DNA from 2 places in the Paenibacillus sp. FSL H7-0918 genome. Region 2 is predicted to be linked to the other one. Evidence: a T-box and tRNA genes for the amino acid it is inferred to sense, from the RefSeq annotation. Region 2 holds a T-box; the other holds one or more tRNA genes.
What was found. The T-box of region 2 lies ahead of trpS (tryptophan--tRNA ligase). A T-box ahead of a tRNA ligase gene usually reads a tRNA of that ligase, here a tRNA-Trp.
Positions count from the first base shown of each region.

Region 1: it has a tRNA-Trp gene. The T-box ahead of trpS (tryptophan--tRNA ligase) is inferred to sense a tRNA for this amino acid. The anticodon was not compared.

Region 1 covers NZ_JBBOWJ010000001.1:2,191,009-2,194,396, forward strand. The annotation lists gene MHI15_RS09810 (BMP family ABC transporter substrate-binding protein) at 1-122, opposite strand, end outside; gene MHI15_RS09815 (AraC family transcriptional regulator) at 450-1,205, shown strand; tRNA gene MHI15_RS09820 (tRNA-Leu) at 1,342-1,420, opposite strand; tRNA gene MHI15_RS09825 (tRNA-Cys) at 1,435-1,508, opposite strand; tRNA gene MHI15_RS09830 (tRNA-Gly) at 1,518-1,592, opposite strand; tRNA gene MHI15_RS09835 (tRNA-Gln) at 1,599-1,673, opposite strand; tRNA gene MHI15_RS09840 (tRNA-His) at 1,693-1,768, opposite strand; tRNA gene MHI15_RS09845 (tRNA-His) at 1,812-1,887, opposite strand; tRNA gene MHI15_RS09850 (tRNA-Trp) at 1,911-1,984, opposite strand; tRNA gene MHI15_RS09855 (tRNA-Tyr) at 1,991-2,076, opposite strand; tRNA gene MHI15_RS09860 (tRNA-Thr) at 2,082-2,157, opposite strand; tRNA gene MHI15_RS09865 (tRNA-Phe) at 2,186-2,261, opposite strand; tRNA gene MHI15_RS09870 (tRNA-Asp) at 2,272-2,349, opposite strand; tRNA gene MHI15_RS09875 (tRNA-Met) at 2,375-2,451, opposite strand; tRNA gene MHI15_RS09880 (tRNA-Val) at 2,469-2,544, opposite strand; tRNA gene MHI15_RS09885 (tRNA-Glu) at 2,600-2,674, opposite strand; tRNA gene MHI15_RS09890 (tRNA-Ser) at 2,693-2,785, opposite strand; tRNA gene MHI15_RS09895 (tRNA-Asn) at 2,789-2,864, opposite strand; rRNA gene MHI15_RS09900 (23S ribosomal RNA) at 2,925-3,388, opposite strand, start outside.
Region 2 covers NZ_JBBOWJ010000003.1:937,470-940,857, reverse strand. The annotation lists gene MHI15_RS24140 (aminopeptidase) at 1-633, shown strand, start outside; gene trpS (tryptophan--tRNA ligase) at 703-1,698, opposite strand; T-box leader at 1,801-2,083, opposite strand; gene MHI15_RS24130 (hypothetical protein) at 2,281-2,706, shown strand; gene MHI15_RS24125 (winged helix-turn-helix transcriptional regulator) at 2,857-3,240, opposite strand.

The DNA of each region.
Region 1 (3,388 bases), on a different contig from region 2:
CCACCCTCAGCAGCGTTTGATCCAGTATTCGCAGAAGAACCGTTATTGGACGTGTTATTCCCACATGCTGTGACCAGAACCATCACCATTAATAACAACAAAGAAAGAACTTTTTTATTCATTACTCTATTCCACCCCTAATTTTAGTTGGTTAGTAATCCGCAGAATCCTATCTTCACCCATTGTATAATTCACGGTTCAAATGGAAATTCTCTTTTTTCCAAATAAAGTATCATTAAAAGTAATAAATTTAACGTTTAGGCTCAAAAATAGCAATAAAAATACCATTATTATTAATAATCCGCTTTATTTCCGAACGAGATGGCCAGTCAGGTTGCGAACTTTCGGATTTATTGATACGATCATAACAAATATTATTAAAAATAATTATATGATTTCGGTCATTGTTTTGTACGATTCGGCTAAAACATAAGTATTGGAGGATCATCATGGATCGTGTTCTATATATTGTAAGTGCCACACATGAGCTAAATACTTATATCCCTCCACACCAGCATGAATGCTACGAACTAGTCTATTATTTACAGGGGGTAGGGACAACCAATGTTGGCCCACGAAGTTACCATTTTCGCTCCTCTTCTTTCGCGCTTGTGCCACCCAATCATAAACATGACGAGCACCACCGTGAGGATGCAAATGTATTATTTGTAGGCTTCCACTCAGAACACCCTAATATGAGTAATCTGCTCGGCGTATATGAAGATGATAAAGATCAGACCGTTCTTCAAATCCTGCTGCGAATGAAAGCAGAGTTTACACGCAAGCAAGACGGATTCTCTGAGCTTCTAAACCTACAAATGAGCGAGATTACCGTCCATCTTATGAGGCTTCTTAGTGCCTCTGGATATCAATCCCCAACAGAAGATCGAGTACAATATGTCCTTAATTATATGAATGAGCATTATCGCCATAAATTGTCCGTCGAAACACTATCAGAAATGTCCGGATATAGTTACGATCGTTTTCGCCATCTATTTAAAGAACGTTTCGGGTCTTCACCCCTGCGGTATTTGCTGTTAAAACGCCTGGATTATGCAAAGTCTCTATTACGTCATACTCAGATGCAAATCTCTGAAGTATCTGCTGCTGCAGGTTTTGTGAACGATGCCCAATTCTGCAATATGTTCAAACGAGAAATAGGTCTTACCCCGCGAGCATTCCGCATTAATAATCAATCAGGTTAATCACTAATCAGATTAAAAAAAGCCGTTGAAATAGAGAAACTCTCTATTCAACGGCTTACTGCTGTAAACCCAAGGACATAAAGAAAAAAGGTTTGTAAGATTGCTTATAAAAGCATTCTTACAAACCTTTTTAAGATACCGGCGAGAGGACTCGAACCTCCACGGTTTCCCACTCGATTTTGAGTCGAGCGCGTCTGCCATTCCGCCACGCCGGCACATATGAACTAAATGGAGGCGCCACCCAGATTTGAACTGGGGATAAAGCTTTTGCAGAGCTTTGCCTTACCACTTGGCTATGGCGCCATGAAAACTTGGAGCGGACGACGGGAATCGAACCCGCGACCCTCGCCTTGGCAAGGCGATGCTCTACCGCTGAGCCACGTCCGCATAAAATGGCTGGGGATATAGGATTCGAACCTATGAGTGACGGAGTCAAAGTCCGTTGCCTTACCGCTTGGCTAATCCCCAATAACATTTTAAAGTAAAATGGGGCGACTGATGGGTCTCGAACCCACGAATGCCGGAACCACAATCCGGTGCGTTAACCCCTTCGCCACAGTCGCCATATTAAGTTGATATTGTTGCCATTATTCATTTTAAAGTAAATGGGGCGGCCGATGGGTCTCGAACCCACGAATGCCGGAACCACAATCCGGTGCGTTAACCCCTTCGCCACGGCCGCCATATTAAACTTTAGAAAGAACTTGGCAGGGGCAGCAGGAATTGAACCCACACCAACGGTTTTGGAGACCGTTGTTCTACCTTTAAACTATGCCCCTAAAAACTGGTGGAGGATGATGGATTCGAACCACCGAACACTCACGTGAGCAGATTTACAGTCTGATGCGTTTGGCCACTTCGCTAATCCTCCAAGGATGGTGCCGGCGAGAGGACTTGAACCCCCAACCTACTGATTACAAGTCAGTTGCTCTACCAATTGAGCTACACCGGCATGGCACTCATTCTTTTGTGATGATAAATGGTGGCTCGGGACGGAATCGAACCGCCGACACGAGGATTTTCAGTCCTCTGCTCTACCGACTGAGCTACCGAGCCATGATGAAAATGGCGGAACCGACGGGATTCGAACCCGCGATCTCCTGCGTGACAGGCAGGCATGTTAGGCCAACTACACCACGGTTCCAAAAGATATAATTGCTTAAGTTAATTGGTTGCGGGGGCAGGATTTGAACCTGCGGCCTTCGGGTTATGAGCCCGACGAGCTACCGGGCTGCTCCACCCCGCGTCAGTAAGAAAGTGTTATGGTGGAGGCTGAGGGGATCGAACCCCCGACCCTCTGCTTGTAAGGCAGATGCTCTCCCAGCTGAGCTAAGCCTCCATAAACAACAATTGTTATTGTACCAAAGTCCACTAGGATAAATCAAGTGAAAATTTGGTGACCCGTATGGGATTCGAACCCATGTTACCTCCGTGAAAGGGAGGTGTCTTAACCCCTTGACCAACGGGCCATACTAATTAAAAATTTGTGGCGGAGAGAGAGGGATTCGAACCCTCGAGACGCTTGTGGCGCCTACACGATTTCCAATCGTGCTCCTTCGGCCAAACTCGGACACCTCTCCATATGGCTCCCCGAACAGGACTCGAACCTGTGACAACTCGATTAACAGTCGAGTGCTCTACCAACTGAGCTATCAGGGAATATTCATACCAGGCTTGATGCCTGAAAACTGAATCCGAAACGAATCTGCATTCTAACTATAGGATAAGCCCTCGACCGATTAGTATTGGTCAGCTCCATGCATTACTGCACTTCCACCTCCAACCTATCTACCTCGTCGTCTTCAAGGGGTCTTACTAATTGGGAAATCTCATCTTGAGGGGGGCTTCACGCTTAGATGCTTTCAGCGCTTATCCCGTCCGTACGTAGCTACCCAGCCATGCTCCTGGCGGAACAACTGGTGCACCAGCGGTACGTCCATCCCGGTCCTCTCGTACTAAGGACAGCTCCTCTCAAATTTCCTGCGCCCACGACAGATAGGGACCGAACTGTCTCACGACGTTCTGAACCCAGCTCGCGTACCGCTTTAATGGGCGAACAGCCCAACCCTTGGGACCTACTTCAGCCCCAGGATGCGATGAGCCGACATCGAGGTGCCAAACCTCCCCGTCGATGTGGACTCTTGGGGGAGATAAGCCTGTTATCCCCAGGGTAGCTTTTATCC
Region 2 (3,388 bases):
AGAATGAACGCTAAACGTTATAAAAGCTTGCATTACCGTGCTCCGGGAACGGATCTGCATGTAGAGCTTCCGGAAGGCCATTTATGGCGCGGGGGTGGCGGTGAGAATGATAAAGGCGTATATTTTGTAGCTAATATGCCAACGGAAGAGATTTATTCCATGCCCCATCGGACTGGCGTTAATGGCACAGTTAGAAGCACGCTCCCTCTTAATTTGAATGGACGGTTAGTTGAAGGAATTTCATTCACTTTTGAAAAAGGGAAAGTCGTAGCTTATGAAGCTGAATCCGGACGCGAACATTTAACCTCACTGCTGGCAACGGATGAAGGTGCATCTTATCTAGGAGAAGTAGCCTTAGTGCAGCATGATTCTCCAATCTCTCGCTTGAACCGTATTTTTTACAATACAGGGATTGATGAGAATGCCTCCTGCCATTTCGCGCTAGGAAGTGCTTATCCTGTAAATATTGAAGGCGGCACAAAGCTTACGAACGAAGAGCTTGTGGCTAGAGGAGCTAATGTCAGCTTAACTCATGTCGATTTTATGATCGGTTCAGCAGAGCTGGATATTGACGGAGAGCTGGCGGACGGCACGATTGAACCCGTATTCCGTAAGGGAAATTGGGTGTTGTAAGGAGAAGAAAAAAGCCGGATCTCTTCCAATGAGATTCCGGCTTTTTTTGAGTGCCTATATTGGTCATTTTTAGATTGAAAAATAGTTAAGACTCATAGCCTCACGTACTTCGGCCATTGTTTCTTGAGCAATGCTGCGGGCATGCTGTGTTCCAGAGATTAAGATTTCCTGCACAAGCTTGGGCTTAGTAGCATAATAGGAACGACGCTCTCGCATCGGTTCTATAAGCTGATCTAGAGCTGTCGAAATCAACTGTTTGCAAGCAGAACAACCCATGGTACCCCGCTCACAGCCTTCACGAATTTCGGTTACCCCCGCTGAGCGAAAAGCACCATGATAAGCAAAAATAGGACAGATATCTGGATGTCCAGGATCATTTTTATGCACACGCGCTGGATCGGTTGTGGCTTTTCGTATCTTAAAGATAATCTCTTCCTTAGTGGAGTCCAGCTCGATGGCATTGCCAAGGCTTTTACTCATTTTAGCGTTGCCATCCGTACCCACAAGCCTCGGCGTCTCACTGATCAGCGCTTTGGGTTCCACCAGTATCGGGCTGTACATCTCGTTGAATCTGCGGACGATTTTGCGGGTTAATTCCAGATGAGGGAGTTGGTCTTCCCCTACAGGAATGATCGTTGCTTTACAAAATGTTATGTCAGCAGTTTGACTAACTGGATAACCAAGAAAACCGTAATACAATTCATCTAAGCTCGAATTTTTCGATTCGGCTTTAATCGTGGGATTATGCCGTAAAGAATTCACAGTAACAAACATAGAGAACAAGAGGGTCAGCTCTGCGATTTCAGGGATCATCGATTGAATAAATATAGTTGTTTTCTCCGGATTTATACCCGCAGATAAATAGTCCAGTGTGATCTCATGCAGATGTTGACCCAGCAGCTGTGGACGATCAAAATGGGTCGTTAGGGCTTGAATATCCGCTAAAAACACAAAAGTTTCATATTGCTCCTGAAGGGCTACTCGGGTCTGCAAGCTGCCGGCGTAATGGCCAAGGTGAAGCTTTCCAGTCACTCGATCTCCAGTTAAGACACGTTCGTTCATCATATAAATTCCTCCTGTTATTTAGCATTTGGTTACACTCGAGTCGCCACCACCAGCCATCATCCATGGCCATCACCTCCTTTAAATGACAAAAAAACCTCATCCAATAAGGACGAAGTTGTCGTGGTACCACCTTAAATGATCGTGTCACCTTACGATTCTTGGCTTTCGATCTTCTCTTACCTGTACGGAGAGGTTGAATTTATTCTCGATACAGGTCCCTTGATAACGGCGGGAACCCCGGTTTTCCCTACTGCATCCATTAAGATAGTTCGGAAAAACAACTATAAAGGCCATTCGAGCATACGCTGGTCACCGGTTCGCACCTACCACCGGCTCTCTGAAGACCATGTTCGTCTGTCTACTTACCCTTTGTCATCGTTGTTCATGATATGTGAATTATTGTAATTCTGAACAGGGGTGTTGTCAATGAGTAGAAATCGTATGGTGATTGACGAGGTATCTAGGTTTATATGATCTAGCAAAGTATACCTTAAATGTATATAATCATCAGGAATTAAGTCCAATCTATCATTGTGGATTCACAATATACTACTCTATAACCTTGAAATGGAGTGATGATAAATGGCGACAATAATAAGTTATGGGTCACAGGCAAAAATCCCGTTAGATCCGTTTACTACTGCTATAACGGTTGCAGGGATTCCTGGAGCTGGAGCGGGTCTAGCCACAGCGCAAGTAAATATTAGTCCGGCTAATCCGGCTTCTTTCTCCAGTAGAGTCGAGTTAAATGGTAGTTTTAGTCTTACTGCACTTGCTAATAGCCAATTTCTTGTTATCATCCGACGAGCTGGAGTCGATATTTATAGATCCTTTTATCGTTTTACTACAATTACTGATATTCAATTAAGTGCTCAGTGGGTCGATGGTGCTTATATTGGAGTCCACAACTATGAATTGGTAATTCAGAATGATAGCAACTTGCCTATCAATCTATTTGGACCCATATCATTCACAGCAACTGCTATAGGAGGAGAAGGCGTAATTTAAGTTATGTCTCTGTGCGCCATTTAAGGGACGGGTGAATCAAAGCTTTGGACAGTTGAATCGATCTGATTCAGCTGTCCTTTTTTCGTGGGTGTATAATTGAAGTCCAACTCTCGCAGCATAAATCTCCAACCATTACCTTGATATAGCGGTTTATTTATTTAAGATGTTATCCTCTAAAACAGCGTATTTATCACCGTATTGCTTAATGATATGTTGTTCTCCCCAATTACATAATGCAGTCAAAATATCGCTTAAACTATCCCCATATTCACTAAGCTCGTATTCTACTTTTGGTGGAACCTGATTATAAACAATTCGGTTGATGATTCCATCTGCCTCAAGCTCGCGTAGCTGCTGGGTTAACATTTTTTGAGTAATGCCGGGCATCAACTGTTTTAACTCGGAGGTGCGTTTTTTGCCATGAGTTAAATGACATAGAATTACGCATTTCCATTTCCCTCCGATGACCTCTAGGGTGGCTTCAACAGAAATATTGTATTTTTTCTTGACAGTTGTTGTAGATGTTGTTGTCATGATAACCTCCAAGGTATGGGTACTTTTTAGCACCTATGGCACTTTTGAGTGCGTACTATTAATTATGTCCAATTTAACTCATCATAACATTTTTCGTTCAATTTTTATAGAATGCTATAATTTAGAGAGCTTTGGGCAAAAAAAGCAA